One region of the Aquabacter albus genome, then DNA from elsewhere that is predicted to be linked to it. Evidence: riboswitches for the same ligand, from Rfam matches in the RefSeq annotation. Region 1 holds a riboswitch; the other holds the start of a gene.
The links. A riboswitch is a leader RNA that binds a small molecule or an ion and turns the genes downstream of it on or off. The one in region 1 is predicted to bind thiamine pyrophosphate.
Positions count from the first base shown of each region.

Region 2: linked by a shared signal. The riboswitch ahead of ABLE91_RS21435 (LuxE/PaaK family acyltransferase) and the one ahead of thiO (glycine oxidase ThiO) in region 1 are both predicted to bind thiamine pyrophosphate.

Region 1 covers NZ_JBDZDT010000002.1:702,345-710,099, forward strand. The annotation lists gene thiO (glycine oxidase ThiO) at 1-1,136, opposite strand, end outside; TPP riboswitch at 1,125-1,224, opposite strand; gene ABLE91_RS06435 (glutathione S-transferase family protein) at 1,346-1,957, shown strand; gene ABLE91_RS06440 (NUDIX domain-containing protein) at 1,990-2,433, shown strand; gene amaB (L-piperidine-6-carboxylate dehydrogenase) at 2,688-4,190, shown strand; gene ABLE91_RS06450 (acyl-CoA dehydrogenase) at 4,214-5,431, shown strand; gene ABLE91_RS06455 (CaiB/BaiF CoA transferase family protein) at 5,544-6,719, shown strand; gene ABLE91_RS06460 (thiamine pyrophosphate-binding protein) at 6,716-7,755, shown strand, end outside.
Region 2 covers NZ_JBDZDT010000008.1:262,725-270,479, reverse strand. The annotation lists gene ABLE91_RS21460 (SDR family oxidoreductase) at 1-382, opposite strand, end outside; gene ABLE91_RS21455 (ABC transporter substrate-binding protein) at 379-1,380, opposite strand; gene ABLE91_RS21450 (ABC transporter permease) at 1,384-2,133, opposite strand; gene ABLE91_RS21445 (ABC transporter ATP-binding protein) at 2,130-2,903, opposite strand; gene ABLE91_RS21440 (acyl-CoA reductase) at 2,893-4,341, opposite strand; gene ABLE91_RS21435 (LuxE/PaaK family acyltransferase) at 4,346-5,422, opposite strand; TPP riboswitch at 5,509-5,638, opposite strand; gene ABLE91_RS21430 (NAD(P)-dependent oxidoreductase) at 5,697-6,611, opposite strand; gene ABLE91_RS21425 (aspartate dehydrogenase) at 6,752-7,582, opposite strand.

The DNA.
Region 1 (7,755 bases):
CGGTCCGCGCCGAAGGGGGCGGCCAGCGGGTCGAGCCGGCCTTCGAGGATAAGTTCGGCCATCACCTTCGCCGTCACCGGCAGAAGGAGGATGCCGTTGCGGTGGTGGCCGGTGGCATAGACGAGCCCCTCCACTTCGCTCGGGCCCAGGATGGGCGCATCGTCCCGGCTGCCGGGGCGGAAGCCCACCCATTGCTCGATGATGGGCAGCTCCTCGATGGTGGGCAGCGCCCGCCAGGCATGGGTGAGCAGCGCAAGCTGCCCGCCGGCGGTGAGCTGCGTGTCGAAGCCCTTCTCCTCCACGGTCGCGCCGATAATGAGACGACCGTCTCTCCGGGGAACCATATAGGTGCCCGGCCCCCACAGCACATGATCGAGGACCGGATTGGCCGGATCCATCTGGAGCGCCAGCATCTGGCCCTTGATGGGGCGCACGGGCAGAGGCGCCACGGGGGCGATGTCCACCCCGCGCGACCATGCGCCGGCGGCGAGCACGATGATGTCCGCCTTGTGCAGTTCGCCGCCCACCATGACCCCGCGGCGGCTGGAGGCGGTCTCGACCTTGGTGACCGGCGCATCCTCATGGAGCAGCACGCCGGCCTTCAGAGCGGCCGCCTTCAGGGCGGCGGCGACCTTTCGGTTGTCCACCTGATGGTCCTCGGGGCACCAGAGCGCGCCTGCAAGCTGGGTGGCGAGATGGGGCTCGCGGCGCCGCGCCTCGGCGGCGGTGAGCCATTCCACCGGCAGGCCCAGTTTCTTCTGGAAGGCGTGCTGGTGGCGGAGTTTTGCCGCATCGTCGGCGGTGAGGGCGACCACAAGGGTGCCGCTCTCCCGCAGGTCCACCTTGAGGCCCGAGGCCGCTTCCAGCTCGGCGGCGAAGGCGGGCCAGAGGCGCTGGCTCTCGCGGTTGAGGTCGAGCAGCGTCTCCTCGCCGGGCTCGGCCTCGGCGCAGGCGGCAAGCATGCCGGCGGCGGCATGGCTCGCGCCCATGCCGGCCTTGCCGGAATCAAAAATGTCCACCCGGCAGCCCGCTTCCGCGAGCCGCCAGCCGATGGCAAGGCCGACCACCCCCGCGCCGACAATGGCGATGGTGGGACGGGACTTCACAATAGATGGGGGCGATAAGCTCTCGCTCATCGGCTCCTCCCTACGCTGGCATGATCCAGACAGGTTCGATGGGTATGATCTCAGCCATGCATTATGCATGGCACCCCAGGCCGTCCAGTTATTATCGCCGCTCTCTTCTGAGACGGCAAGGGGAACCGCGCCAAAGGGCCGCCAAGCCCGTTGCCGTAGAGTAATGTTCTTGTTATGTTCCGATCTGTATTCAGGAGGAGATGCCGCGCATGAAACTCTATTGGGCCCCGCACACCCGCGCCTTCCGCACGCTCTGGATGATGGAGGAGGCCGGCATTCCCTATGAGCGCGAGTTGGTCGACATCAACGACGGGTCGCTGCAAACCGAGCGCTACCGCGCCATCAACCCCATGATGAAGGTGCCCGCGCTGGAGCATGGTGAGGCGAAGATGGCCGAAAGCGGGGCCATCTGCGCCTATGTGGCGGACCTCGCCCCCGAGGCGAATCTCGCCCCGCCCATCGGCGATCCCGCGCGCGGGCGCTATCTGCACTGGATGTTCTTCGACGCCGCCTGCCTGGAGGCCGCCTTCGTGGAGCGGATGGCGAAAGTGGAGATTCCCTCCCGCGCCGCCGGCTGGGGCTCATTCGACCGCGTGATGGATGTGGTGGAAAACCTTATCTCGCCCGGCCCCTGGGTGCTGGGAGATCGTTTCAGCGCGGCCGACGTGATGCTCGGCAGCGACATCTGGTACGGCATCGAGCTCCTGAAGGTGATCAAGGACCACCCCATCCTTGAGGATTATTCGGCACGATGCGTGGCGCGCCCCGCCTTTCAACGGGCCGAGGCCATCGAGGCCGAGGCGCTGGCCGCCAAAGGCTGATTTCGCCACGATGCGGAGGGTATAAGGGAGGCATGTTGCCCTTCCGCCCCCTTATTCGCCGTGTCACCCACGGCCTAACCCTCGGCGTCCGCACCATCGTCCTCGATGGGGACGAGCGCGTGCTTCTGGTCCGCCACGGCTACGCCCCCGGCTGGCATTTGCCGGGGGGCGGGGTCGATGTGGGCGAGACCACGGAGGATGCGGCGCGGCGCGAGCTGCTGGAGGAGACCAACGTCTCCGCCACCGGGCCGCTTCTGCTTCTCGGCCTCTATTTCAACGCCCGATTCGGCAAGCGCGACCATGTGGCCTGCTACCGGGTGACGGGTTTCGTCTGCGGGGAGGTGCCGAAGCCGAATTTCGAGATCGCGGAGATGGGCTTCTTCGCGCTCCGGGCCCTGCCGGACGGCGTCTCGCCCGGCACGGCGCGCCGGCTGGCTGAGCTGCGCGGCGAGGCGGAGATGTCGCCATTGTGGTGATTTAGGTTCTTCCGGAGCCGTCATGCCCGGACTTGATCCGGGCATCTTTGCGTTACGGCGGGAGATCCCCGGATCAAGTCCGGGGATGACAATCCGCTGGCAGGGGCGGCGTCGCCAACAACACCGATTGGCCCCCGTGCGCGAAGGTCGTAATGTGCCCGCCGACGCATCGGGCACGGCGCAAATGCCCGTATTGCATGGCAAAACGAACCTGGGAGCGCCCTCCTGTGCTGGATCTGACCCATGCCGCCAGCGTGGCCAAGGAAGCCCGTTCGCTCCTTGAGCGCCTCGGCGTGCCGGCGCAGGCTCTCGACGGCGGCAGCCTCTCCGCGCGCTCGCCGCTGACCGGGGAAGAGGTCGCGCGGCTCACGGAAACGCCCGACGTCACCGAGGCCATCGGCAAGGCCCATTCCGCTTTCCTGAAATGGCGCACTGTGCCCGCCCCGCGGCGGGGGGAGCTGGTGCGGCTGCTGGGCGAGGAATTGCGCGCCGCCAAGGCCGATCTCGGCCGGCTCGTCACGCTGGAAGCGGGCAAGATCCTCTCCGAGGGCCTCGGCGAGGTGCAGGAGATGATCGACATCTGCGATTTCGCCGCCGGCCTGTCGCGCCAGCTCCACGGCCTCACCATCTCCACCGAGCGCCCCGACCACCGCATGATGGAGACGTGGCATCCCGCCGGCGTAGTGGGCGTGATCAGCGCATTCAACTTTCCAGTGGCGGTCTGGTCCTGGAATGCGGCGCTTGCTTTCGTCTGCGGCGATGCGGTGGTGTGGAAGCCGTCCGAGAAGACCCCGCTGACGGCGCTCGCCGTGCAGGCCCTGTTCGCGCGCGCGGCGGCGCGCTTCGGCGATGCGCCGGAAGGCCTCTCCACACTGATCCTGGGCGGGCGCGGCGCTGGCGAGAAGATCGTCGCCGACCCCCGCATCCCCATCGTCTCCGCCACCGGCTCTACCGCCATGGGCCGCGCGGTGGCGCCGCGCCTTGCGGAGCGGTTCGCGAAAGCCATCCTGGAGCTGGGTGGGAATAATGGTGTCATCGTCTGCCCCTCGGCGGACCTCGATCTGACCCTGCGCGCCGTCGCCTTCGCCGCCATGGGCACCGCCGGCCAGCGCTGCACCACGCTGCGGCGGTTGATGGTCCATGACAGCGTTTATGAGACGATCGTCCCACGTTTGCGGCGGGCCTATGGCTCCGTGACGGTGGGCGATCCGCGCGCGGCAGGAACCCTGGTCGGCCCGCTGATCGACCGCGATGCCTTTGCCGGAATGGAGCGCGCGCTCCAGGCGGCCCGCGCCGATGGCGGCCATGTCACCGGCGGGGAGCGCGTGGGGGCGGACGCGGCGCCCAATGCCTATTATGTGCGGCCCGCCCTCGTGGAGATGCCCGGGCAGACCGACGTCGTGAAGGCTGAGACCTTCGCGCCCATCCTCTATGTGCTGCGCTACAGCACCCTTGAGGAGGCCATCGCGCTCCACAATGACGTGCCCCAGGGCCTCGCCTCCTCCATCTTCACCACCGACCTGCGCGAGGCCGAGCGGTTCCTCTCCGTCGCGGGGTCGGACTGCGGCATCGTCAACGTGAATATCGGCCCCTCCGGCGCCGAGATCGGCGGCGCTTTCGGCGGGGAGAAGGAGACCGGCGGCGGGCGCGAGGCAGGTTCCGACAGCTGGAAGGCCTATATGCGCCGCGCCACCAACACCATCAATTACGGCACAACGCTGCCGCTGGCCCAGGGCGTCTCGTTCGACGTCGGCTAGAACCTTCAAGAGGAGAAAAGATTATGGCCGAGCCCGCTAAGCTGGACGACGCCCGCGCCTCCAAGGCCGGCTTCGACTGGCAGGATCCCTTCGACCTCGAAAGCCAGCTCACCGAGGAAGAGCGCCTGGTGCGCGACACCGCGCGGAACTATGCGCAGGAAAAGCTGCTGCCGCGCGTGACCTCCGCCTATCTGGATGAGCGCTTCGACCGCGAGATCCTGAACGAGATGGGCGCCCTCGGCCTGCTCGGCCCCACCATTCCGGAAGCCTATGGCGGCGCCGGCCTCGGCTATGTCTCCTACGGCCTTGCGGCGCGCGAGGTGGAGCGGGTGGATTCGGGCTACCGCTCCACCATGAGCGTCCAGTCCTCCCTCGTCATGCACCCCATCTATGCCTATGGCGATGAGGCGCAGCGCAAGAAATACCTGCCCAAGCTCGCCTCCGGCGAATGGATCGGCTGCTTCGGCCTCACCGAGCCGGATGCGGGCTCCGACCCCGGCGGCATGCGCACCCGGGCCGAGAAGATCGATGGCGGCTACCGCCTCAACGGCGCGAAGATGTGGATCTCCAACGCTCCCGTGGCCGATGTGGCGGTGATCTGGGGCAAGTCCTCGGCCCATGGCGACCAGATCCGCGGCTTCCTGGTGGAGCGCGGCGCCAAGGGCTTCTCCACGCCGAAGATCGAGAAGAAGCTCTCGCTGCGGGCTTCCATCACCGGCGAGGTGGTGCTGGAAAATGTGGAGATTCCCGAAGAGAACCTTCTTCCCAACGTCTCCGGCCTGAAGGGGCCGTTCGGCTGCCTCAACCGGGCGCGCTACGGCATCGGCTGGGGCGCGCTGGGCGCGGCGGAAGCCTGCCTTGCCGCCGCCCGGCAATACACGCTGGACCGCAAGCAGTTCGGCCGGCCGCTCGCCGCCACCCAGCTGGTGCAGAAGAAGCTGGCGGACATGTCCACCGACATCGCCTTCGGCCTCCAGGCGTGCTTGCGCGCCGGTCGCCTCTTCGACGAGGGACGGCTTGCGCCGGAGACCATCTCCTACCTCAAGCGCAACAATTGCCAGAAGGCGCTGGAGATCGCCCGCATCGCCCGCGACATGCACGGCGGCAACGGCATTTCCGCCGAGTTCCACGTGATGCGCCACGCGGCGAACCTGGAGACGGTGAACACCTATGAAGGCACCAGCGATATCCATGCGCTGATCATCGGCCGGGCCATTACGGGCATCCAGGCGTTCTTCTGAGCAGCGACCCCTCCCGCGCCGTGTACTCCCTCTCCCCTGCAAGCGGGAGAGGGGATTCCGGTTGCGAAGAGGGCGTGCCCTCACAACGATCCATTGAAGAGAAATTTCCGAAATGTCCGCACCCCTTGCCGGCGTCCGCGTCCTTGAGCTTGCCCGCATCCTCGCCGGCCCCTGGGCGGGGCAGCTTCTTGCCGATCTCGGCGCGGAGGTGATCAAGGTGGAGCGGGCGGGGGCGGGGGACGATACGCGCGGCTGGGGTCCGCCCTTCGCCACGGGGGCGGACGGCGCACCCATCGGTGCCGCCTATTTCCACGCCACCAATCGCGGCAAGAAATCCATCGAGGTGGACTTCGACAGCGCGGAGGGGCAGGCCACCGTGCGCGCGCTGGCGGCGCGCAGCGACGTGCTGATCGAGAATTTCAAGGTGGGCGGCCTCGTCAAGTTCGGGCTCGATTATGAGAGCCTGAAAAAGGTCAATCCGCGCCTGATCTATTGCTCCGTCACCGGCTTCGGCCAGACCGGCCCCTACGCGCCGCGCGCCGGCTACGATTATCTCGTGCAGGGCATGGGCGGGCTCATGGACCTCAATGGCGAGGCCGAGGGCGAGCCGCAGAAGGTGGGCGTGGCCGTGGCCGACATCTTCACCGGCCTCTATTCCGTGACCGGCATCCTCGCCGCCTTGCACCGAAGGGGAGAGACCGGGGAGGGCGCGCGCATCGACATGGCGCTTTTGGACACGCAGGTGAGCGTGCTCGCCAACCAGGCGCTCAATTATCTCGTCTCCGGCGAGGTGCCTCACCGCATGGGCAATGCGCACCCCAACATCGTGCCCTATCAGGTCTTCCCCGCGGCCGACGGGCACCTCATCGTCGCCGTTGGCAATGACGGCCAGTTCGCCCGCTTCTGCGCCGTGCTCGGCGCCCCCGATATCGCGCTCGACCCGCGCCATCTCAACAATGCCGACCGCGTGCGCAACCGCGACACGCTGTGCGCGACGCTCGCCGACCTTACCGCAAAATTCGCCCGCGACGACCTCCTCGCGCGCCTGGAAGGGGTGGGGGTGCCGGCGGCGCCCATCAATTCCATCGACCAGGTGTTCGAGGATCGTCAGGTGATCCATCGCGGGCTGAAGACCATGCTTCCGGAGGCGGGCGGCGGCACCATGGCCAGCGTCGCCAGCCCCATCGTCATGGACGGCGTGCGCATGGTCGCCGCCAATGCCAGCCCGCGCCTCGGCGCGGACACGGATGCCATTCTTGCCTCGCTTGCCCAGGAAGCCGACGCATGACCCCTTCCTTGAAGCCCCGCACCGGCGGGCAGCTCATCGTCGATCAGCTCCTGGCCCAGGGGGTGGAGCGCATCACCTGCGTGCCCGGGGAGAGCTATCTGGCGGTGCTGGACGCGCTGCATGACGCATCCATCGACGTGCTGGTGTGCCGCAACGAGGGCGGTGCCGCCATGATGGCGGACGCCTATGGCAAGATGACCGGGCGGCCGGGCATCTGCTTCGTCACGCGCGGCCCCGGCGCCACCAATGCGAGCCCCGGTCTGCACATCGCCTCGCAGGATTCCACGCCGCTCATCCTGTTCGTGGGGCAGGTGGAGCGCGGCATGCGGGAGCGCGAGGCGTTCCAGGAGCTGAACTACAAGGCCGTGTTCGGCTCCATCGCCAAATGGGTGGTGGAGATCGAGGAGGCCGCGCGCATCCCCGAACTGGTGGCGCGCGCCTTCCGCGTCGCCCTGCAGGGCCGGCCCGGCCCCGTCGTGGTGGCACTGCCGGAAGACGTGCTCACCGACATGGCCGAAGTGGCGGACGCGCCCTATGTGGAGCCGGCCGAGCCCTATCCTTCGCCCGCCGCCATGGCGCAGTTCGCCGACATGCTGCGGGCGGCGGAGCGGCCGCTGGTAATCCTCGGCGGCACCCGCTGGACGCAAGAGGCGCGCGACCAACTTGCGGGCTTCGCCGCGCGCTGCGCGCTGCCCATCGCCACCTCATTCCGCCGGGCGGACCGCTTTCCCTCCGACCATCCCTGCTATGTGGGCGATGTGGGCATCGGCCCCAACCCCAAGCTCGCGGCGCGGGTGAAGGAGGCGGATCTCCTCGTGCTGCTGGGCGCCCGCATGTCGGAGATGCCCTCCTCCGCCTATACCCTCATCGACATCCCGAACCCGCGCCAGAAGCTGGTGCAGGTGCATTCCGGCGCGGAGGAATTGGGGCGGGTCTACCAACCCGCGCTCGCCATTGAGGCGACGCCGGGGGCGTTCGCGTCGGCGCTGGAGGCCCTGCCGTCCCCGCCCCGGGGCAAATGGGAGGAGGCGACCCG
Region 2 (7,755 bases), on a different contig from region 1:
TGACCGTGTAGGCGGCCTTCACCGCGCCGTCGAACTGCTGGCTGTAGGCCTCCCACGGCGTTTCCCAGAAGCGGGCGCGCCGGTCGGGATCGAAGCGATAGGGCGCGAAGGCATTGTTGACCACGACGTCGAGCCGACCGATCTCCTGCCCGATGCGCTCCGCCATCGCCGCCACGGCTTCAGGAGAGGTGACGTCGGCTGCCACCGCCAGCGCCTCGCCGCCGAGCTGGCGGCACTCCGCCACGACCGAAGCGGCAGCCGCTTCGTTGTGGAGGTAGTTGACGATGACCAGCCCGCCCTCAGTGGCGAAGGCCTTTGCGATCGCAGCGCCGATGCCGCGGCTCGCGCCGGTAACGAGAATGGTCCGGTCGCGGAACTTCATGGCGTCCCGTCCTTCTGCGGAATGAGGTCGCTCTTGACGATCTCCGCCATATCGAGCGGACGGCTGATCAGGCCGAGGCTTCGAAAGGTGTCCGCGCCTTTCTGCATCACCTCGGGATCGAAATGGCCAAGCCCTTCGCGTTCGGTCGTCGGCGAGACGCTGGCGAGGTTTCGCAGCTTGATGATCTCCAGATTGACCGCTTCGTCGCGCCCATTGATGGCGCGGGTGACGGCGATGCGCGCGGCCTCCTGTGGGTTTGCGATCATCCAGGCGGCGGAATCGCGATAGGCGGCCAGGAAGCGTTTGAGAAGCGGCTTCTTCGCCTCGTAGGTCGCCTGCGTGACGACGAAGATGTCGCTCGGCAGGTTCAGCTGATCCTTGACCTCGATGACGTTGACCTCGCCCAGTCCCTTGGCGCGCGCCACCAGGAGGCCGGTGTCGGTGGCGGCGGTGGCGTCGAGCTGTTCCTGCATGAGCGGAGCGAAGTTAAGGAGGCCGGCCACTTGGACGGTGACATCCTTCTCGCTCAGCCCGACCTGATGCAGCAGCACCAGGAGGTTCTGGAAGGTGCCGCTGGAGAGGCTGTAGACGCCGATGCGCTTGCCCTTGAGATCGGCAGCCGAGCGGATGCCGCTTTTCTTCAGCGCGACCACGTTGAACACGTTCTGGGGATAGATGTTGTAGATCGCGACCAGCTTCTCGCCCTTGTCGAGCGCCAGATAGAGCGAGGCCGGGTCGGTGAAGGCGATGTCCGCCTGGCCGGCGAGCATGTTCTGGATCGCCGAGCCGCCGCCGGTGCCCGGGACATAGTCGAGCGCGATGCCCTTCGCCTTGAAGAAGCCCTTGTCCGGCTCCGCCAGCAGGTTCGTGATCTCGCTGATGGGCTGGCTCCAGCCGGCGACGGTGACCTTGTCGAGCGGCTGGGCGGCCGCCGGCCCGGCAGCGAGCCACGACAGGGCGAAGAGGAAGGCAAGGCGCAAGGCGGATGGTGCAGGCATGATCTAGCCTTTCGAGAAGCGATGGAGCACCCGGCGCTCCAGGGCGCGCACCGCCTCGTAGAGCAGCATTCCGAGTGCGGTGATCACGATGAACAGCGCGAACATCAGGCTCGAATCCATCACGCTCTGGGCGGCGATGATGGAGGCGCCGAGGCCCGCCCGCCCCCCGATGAACTCGCCCACCACGGCGCCGACGAGCGCGAGGACGACCGTGACGCGCAGGCCCGCCATGATGACCGGCAGCGCCGCCGGCAGCTTGAGGCGCAACAAGGTCTGGAGGCGGCTCGCTCCCAGCATGCGGAAGAGCTCGCGCCGGGCGGGATCCACCTCGCCAAGGCCGGTCAGCGTATTCTCCATCAGCGGGAAGAAGCAGATCAGCGCCGTGATGACCACAGTCGGCGTCATGCCAAAGCCGAACCAGATGATGAAAAGCGGCCCGAGCGCGAGCTTGGGCACGAGCTGGCTCGCCAGCACATAGGGCCGCAGCAGGCGGCTGAGGGCAGGGACTTCCGCAAGCAGGATGCCGATGGCGAGCCCGACGGCCGCGCCGATGCCGAGGCCCAGCGCCATCTCCGCCGCCGTGACGGCGAGATGCGGCCAGAGCCGGCCCGAGACGATCTCGCCCCACAGCGTGGCGAGGACGGCGGATGGCGGAGGCAGGACGAGCGCCGGCACGGCACCCAGCCGGCACCATGCCTCCCAGGCGGCGATGAGCGCCACGAGCAGCAGCGCGGAGGGCAGGCGCGCCTTCATGCCGCCAGCCTCTCGTCCATGGCTCCGCGCAGCTCCTGGCAGGCCGCCGCGAAAGCGGCCGCATAGCGCATGTCGCGGTGGCGGGGGCGGGATAGCTCGATTGTGCGCGCATGGACGAGGCGGCCCGCCGCCATCACCGCCACCGTGTCGGCGAGATAGACCGCCTCGGCGATATCATGGGTGACAAACAGCGCCGTCGTGCCGCGCAGCGCGCAGAGCCGGAGGAGGTCGTCCTGCAAGTCCTCGCGCGTCAGGGCATCCAGCGCGGCGAAGGGCTCGTCGAGCAGCAGTAGGTCCGGTTCGCCGATCAACGCGCGCGCCACGGCGACGCGGCTCTGCTGCCCGCCGGAAAGCTCGAAGGGCCGGCGCGCGGCGTGGTCCGCCAGTCCGACGAGCGCGAGCAGATCGAGCGCCGCAGCGCGGTCGGCCGCCGTGGGGCGGCGCTTCAGCGAGAGGGGCAGAAGCACATTGTCGAGCGTGCTCAGCCACGCGAGCAGGGTCGGGGCCTGGAAGACGAAGCCGATGCGCGCTCCGGGGCCGCGCAGCGTCTCGCCGCCGATGCGGATCGTGCCTTCATCCGGCAGGAGGAGGCCGGCGGCGAGCTTGAGCAGCGTGGTCTTGCCGCAGCCGCTGCGGCCGAGCAGGCAATGGATCGCGCCGCGCGGGATGGTCCAGTCGATGCCGTCGACGATCGCCGGGCCCACGCCGCCATAGCGATAACGGGCACTGTCGATGGTGACGAAGCCGGATGCGGACGGGTCAATCGACATAGGGCGCGAACCCTTCCGCCGCCGCCTCGGCGCTGTGCTCGATCTCGGTCATGGTGACGAGGTCCAGCAGGCTGAAACGGCCGTCATGGTGCCAGCCGGCTTCCGGTGCGGTCATGCGGCCGAGCGCGGCAATGCGTGTGACGCCCACCTCGCCGAGCTGCGCTGCGAGCCTGAAGAGTTCGGTCGGCGGCGCCGCGATGCCGGCGGTCTGCAGGAAAGTCCGGTACGGCGCGACGAGGGCCGGGACAGCATCGAGGCTGTCGACGGAAACCAGCTTCAGCGTGCGATTGAGCCCCGTCGGGGCCAGGGCTTCGGGCGTCTCCACATGGACCACGGCCCAGGGATCGGCCGGTTCGCCGAAAAGCTCCGCCCCGCCATCAAGCGCGCGCAGCTCCTGCGTGCCCCGCCATGCGGCGAGGGATGCGGCCTCCTCGGGCGAAAGCCCGCGGCGTGGATGGCGATGGGCGAGGGCGGCCAGCTCATGGGCGACATAGCGGGCAAATTCGCCCGGCGCCACCGGCCCGCCGCGCCCCACGAAGAGCAATTGGGGGGAGTAGCAGCCCTGCTGCTCGTAGCGGGCGACATCATGGGCCGCGAGGCGCGCGAGCATCATGGCTTTGCGGCTGTCGAGCGCCGCGCGCGCGATCACGCCGAAGCCGATCTTGTGGCCGTGCGGCAGGAAGCGCGTGGTGACGGGCAGCTTTGCGCGAAGGGCCGTGAGCGTTGCGTTGCTTCCATAGGCCATCACCGTGTCGGCCGCGCGCAGGAAGGTCGCTTCGCCCGCTTCCTCCCCGCCCTTCCACCAGACGATGGCGAGGCATTCGCCGAGTTCCGGATCGATCTCGGCGATCAGGCTGGCGAACCAGCCGGCCATGAGCGGTTCGGCGGATGCGAGCTTGCCCACCGTGCCGGCCTTGACCAGAAGCCCGCAGATCAGGCTCCAGAGCGGCAAAGCCGGGACATTGCCGGCCCAGATATGCAGCAGCAGATCCGGGCCCTGGGCGCGCAGGAAACCCCCCTTGGTCGCCGGCTGGAAGCCATCGAGCACGCCGGGATTGGGGAAGTCCTCGGCCAGGAAGCGCAGGAGCTGCGGCTTGCGGAAGGTCTTGAGATAGCTGGTGAGGCCGAGGCGCACCGTTTCCCGGTCATAGCCCGTGACAACAGGGAGAAGATCCTCGGCCTTGCGGCGCAGCGGGTGCTGCCGGTCGAGCAGGCGGGCGACCGCCGCATCGATCGCGGCCACGATGCGCGCGATCTCCATCCGCCGAAGACGGGCGCGGGCACCTGCGCGCACGCGCTCGCAAAGCGCCTGCGCCTGCGTCTCGTCCAGCTCCGGCAGGGCGATCTCGACGGTCTCGCCCCAGGCGGCATGGCGAACATGGCGCCAGCGCACGTCGTCCCGGTTCAAGCCCGGCAGATGGCCGGCATATTCGATCACCGCTTCAGCCTCGCGCCGCCGCCAGGAACTCGGCCACTGCCACGGAGCAGCCCTTCGAGGCCTCCCCGTCGACCCGGCCGAACAGGCGGAATCCGCCCGGCACGATCTCGCCGGCATCCTCGGTCAGGATGGCCGAGACGCAGTTGAAATGGGCGAGATCGTGATGCACCAGCACGCCCCGCTCGCCTCCGGGCAAATCGGTGCCGGTGAGCGGATCGACCACCCGGCTGCGGATCCAGTGGGGGCCGGATTTCACGGGCGGGACGGTCGCATTGCCGTCGTCGTAGAACTGGGTGCTCAATTCGGTCATGCCGTACATGTTGATGCAGGCGCTGCGCGGCACGCCGAAAGCCGCCGAGAGTCCGTCATAGAATTCGTCCGGCGCCAGCTCGCGCGACTGGCCCTTGAAGCCTCCGGTGTCGAGGATGAGGCTGCCGGCCGGCAAAGCGAAGCGCAGGCCCCGGGCCGCCAGCGCATCCATCAGCGGCACGAAGGAATAGCTCGCGCCCAGAAGCGCATAAGGTTCGCCACTGGCTTCGGCATGGGCGAGGGCCGGCAGCAGCCGGTCAAGGTCGAGACCGTCCGCGCCGATGAAGACCGCGCTTTCGGGCGTGCCGCATTCGCGCCGGGCGAGCGCGAGGTAATGGGCGAGCGAGGAGTTGGGCAGCGCCGTCTCGTCGGGGAAGAGAATGCCCATGGGCATGCGCTCGCGGCCGCCCATGAAGCGCCGGCGGAAATTGACCAGCATCGAGCGGTCATAGACGGCGAGCGTGGGATGGTAGCTGCGGCCGCGAACGCCCTGCGTCGTGCCGCTGGTCATGAAGACGCGCTCGGCCGCCTCGGGCGGAGTGCAGCTCAGCGTCAGGTCCTTGAAGGCGGTGATCGGGACCGGCGGGATGTCGCGCCAGCGCCGGACCGAAAGCGGCGTGCGGCCGCGCTGGAGGGCGAAGCGGCGATAGGGCTCGTTGTGCAGGAACTGATAGGCGAACACCTTCAGCGCCATGGCTTCGAACTCGGCTTCCGGCGCGTCCGGACGCGCGATGAACGCCAACAGCGCGTCGATGATCTCGGCTTGCGTCACCTCGGCCACTCCTCCCCGACCCGCCGGCACCGCCTAACGGATGTGGATCGCAAAAGGACCATGAGCGCAGCTGGAATCAGGGCCCTTCGGCCGCCTGTCCCGCATCCCTACGCCGGCATGATCCGGATCAGGTTCGTAGGGTCACCGCGTTGCCGGGACCTGAAGTCCGAGCCGGCGGAATCTCAGCCTCCTCGCGAGGCCCCCCTGGGAACCCGGCTAGGTGGCGGTTCATATGGCGCGTTGTCAAGTGGAGCGGGCAAATGCAGGTTTGTTCTCACGCCTCTGCGCTGATGCGGCGGCAGTGCACCAGGGCCGCCTCTATGAGGTTGTCGCTGGCCTCAGGCGTGCGAAAGGCCGAATGGGCCGAGAGCGTCACGTTGTCGAGGGTCGTGAACGGATGGTCCGCCGGCAGCGGTTCGGTGACGAAGACGTCCAGGCCCGCATGTCCCACGTGCCCGGACCTCAGCGCCGCAACCAGGGCCTCCTCGTCGATCAAGGCGCCGCGGGCGGTGTTCACCAAGATAACGCCCGGCCGCATATCGGCGATGCGGGCGGCGGAGAGGAAGCCGCGGGTCTCGTCGCTGAGCAGGAGGTGCATGGACACCACGTGGCTTTCCGCCAGCAGTTCCTCCAGGGACACGAACTGTACGTTGGGAAAATCCCTGGGCGAGCGGTTCCAGGCGAGCACCCGCATGCCCGCGCCGAGGGCGAGGCGCGCCATCTCGCCCCCGATGCCGCCGACGCCGATGAGACCCAGCGTCTTGCCCGTGAGCTGAACACCATCGGTGCGCAGCCAACGTCCCGCGCGCACGCCCCGATCCATTTTGGCAAGGCCCTTGGCCGACGCCCACATGAGCGCGAAGGTGCACTCGGCCACGGCGGTGTCGCCATAGCCCTTGATGAGGTGGACGGAGATGCCGAGCGCCGCCAGTTCCTCGGGGTTCATGTAGCTTCGGGCACCGGTGCCGAGAAACACCACATGCTTCAGCCCGGCGCATTGGCGTGCGATCCCGGTCGGCAAGGCGGTGTGGTCGATCACGGCGATCTGCGCGCCGTCGAGAACCGCGGGCAGCTCCGCCGGCGTCACGTCCGGGTCGCGATGCACGGTCATGGGCGGGTCGCCGGCGCGATGGAGACGGTCCATGACATCCGCAAGCGTCGGGCTGGCATCCACGAAAACGGCACGCATGCAACGGGCTCCTGAGGTCTGTCGGAGCCACTCTATAGCTTGGCACGATGCGGAGGCCAGCGGACACCCCGGCGCTGAGGCTGACTCGGAACGGCAAGGCGCAGCGCGCGGAGATCGCGCGTCGCGCCCTGGCGTGAACTTCAGGTGCCGACGCTGATCGGCGCCTGAAGCTTGCTGAGGGCGGCGATCACGCTCAGCGCCGTGATGCGGCCGGTCTTCGGATTCTCCGACGGGATGTTGGCGATCTCCATGGAGAAGGACGCGCTGTCGCTGTCCACGGAGATGGCATGGTGGTTGCGCTCAAGCGCAGGGTCGGCCCAGATCTCGATCACGGTGCGGTCCGGCCCGATCCCGGCGAGGCTGAGCGCGGCCACCACATTGACGTTGGCAGGGAAGCCCACCACCGCATCCCTTGCGGTGCCTTCAAAGACCTTGAGCGGCGCGCCGAGCCCGTCAAGGCTGATCTTGTGCGCGACAATGTAGGGAGCGCCGGCGAGGCCCCGCGGCGGCTTGCGCGTGACCATCCGCACCGAATGAATCTCGCCCTGCGCGGCGGCCTGCACGGCATCGAGGCCGAGGAGGGCCCCTGTGGGCACGACGATGCGCCCGCCGTGCCGTGCGGCGACCTCCTCCAGTCCAGGGCGCGTCAGCAGCGCGCCGACGCTGATGACGACGAGCGTGCGCCCCGCCCGCAGCGCCGGTTCGGCAACCGCGTCGAATGCGGACGCGGGCAAGGCCTCGACGATGACATCGCAGAGCGGCGGCAATCCCGCGAGGTCGGTGAGCGTCGCCCGCGCACGGCGTTCGCCGAGGAACTGCTCTGCCGCCGCCGTGCTCCGCGTGGCAATGGCAGACAGGCGCAGGCCGGGCATGCCCTGGATCAGGCGCTCCGCCACCGCCTTGCCGATCGCGCCGAGCCCGGCGATGCCCACCCTCAGCGCCTTCTCCGCCGACGATCCTTCCGTATTCACCTTTGCGCTCCGGGTAACCGCCTCAAGCGGGAATGAAGATCCTGCCTGGGATATGGACTTGCGCTGCACGGTGCAAATGACTTTTCAGCCTCCATTCATGTGCAGGTGTCATTCCGCAGCGGCTCGCGAGATCCATTGTCGGAAGTTCGCAACCTTCTGCTCGGGGCCGGAAG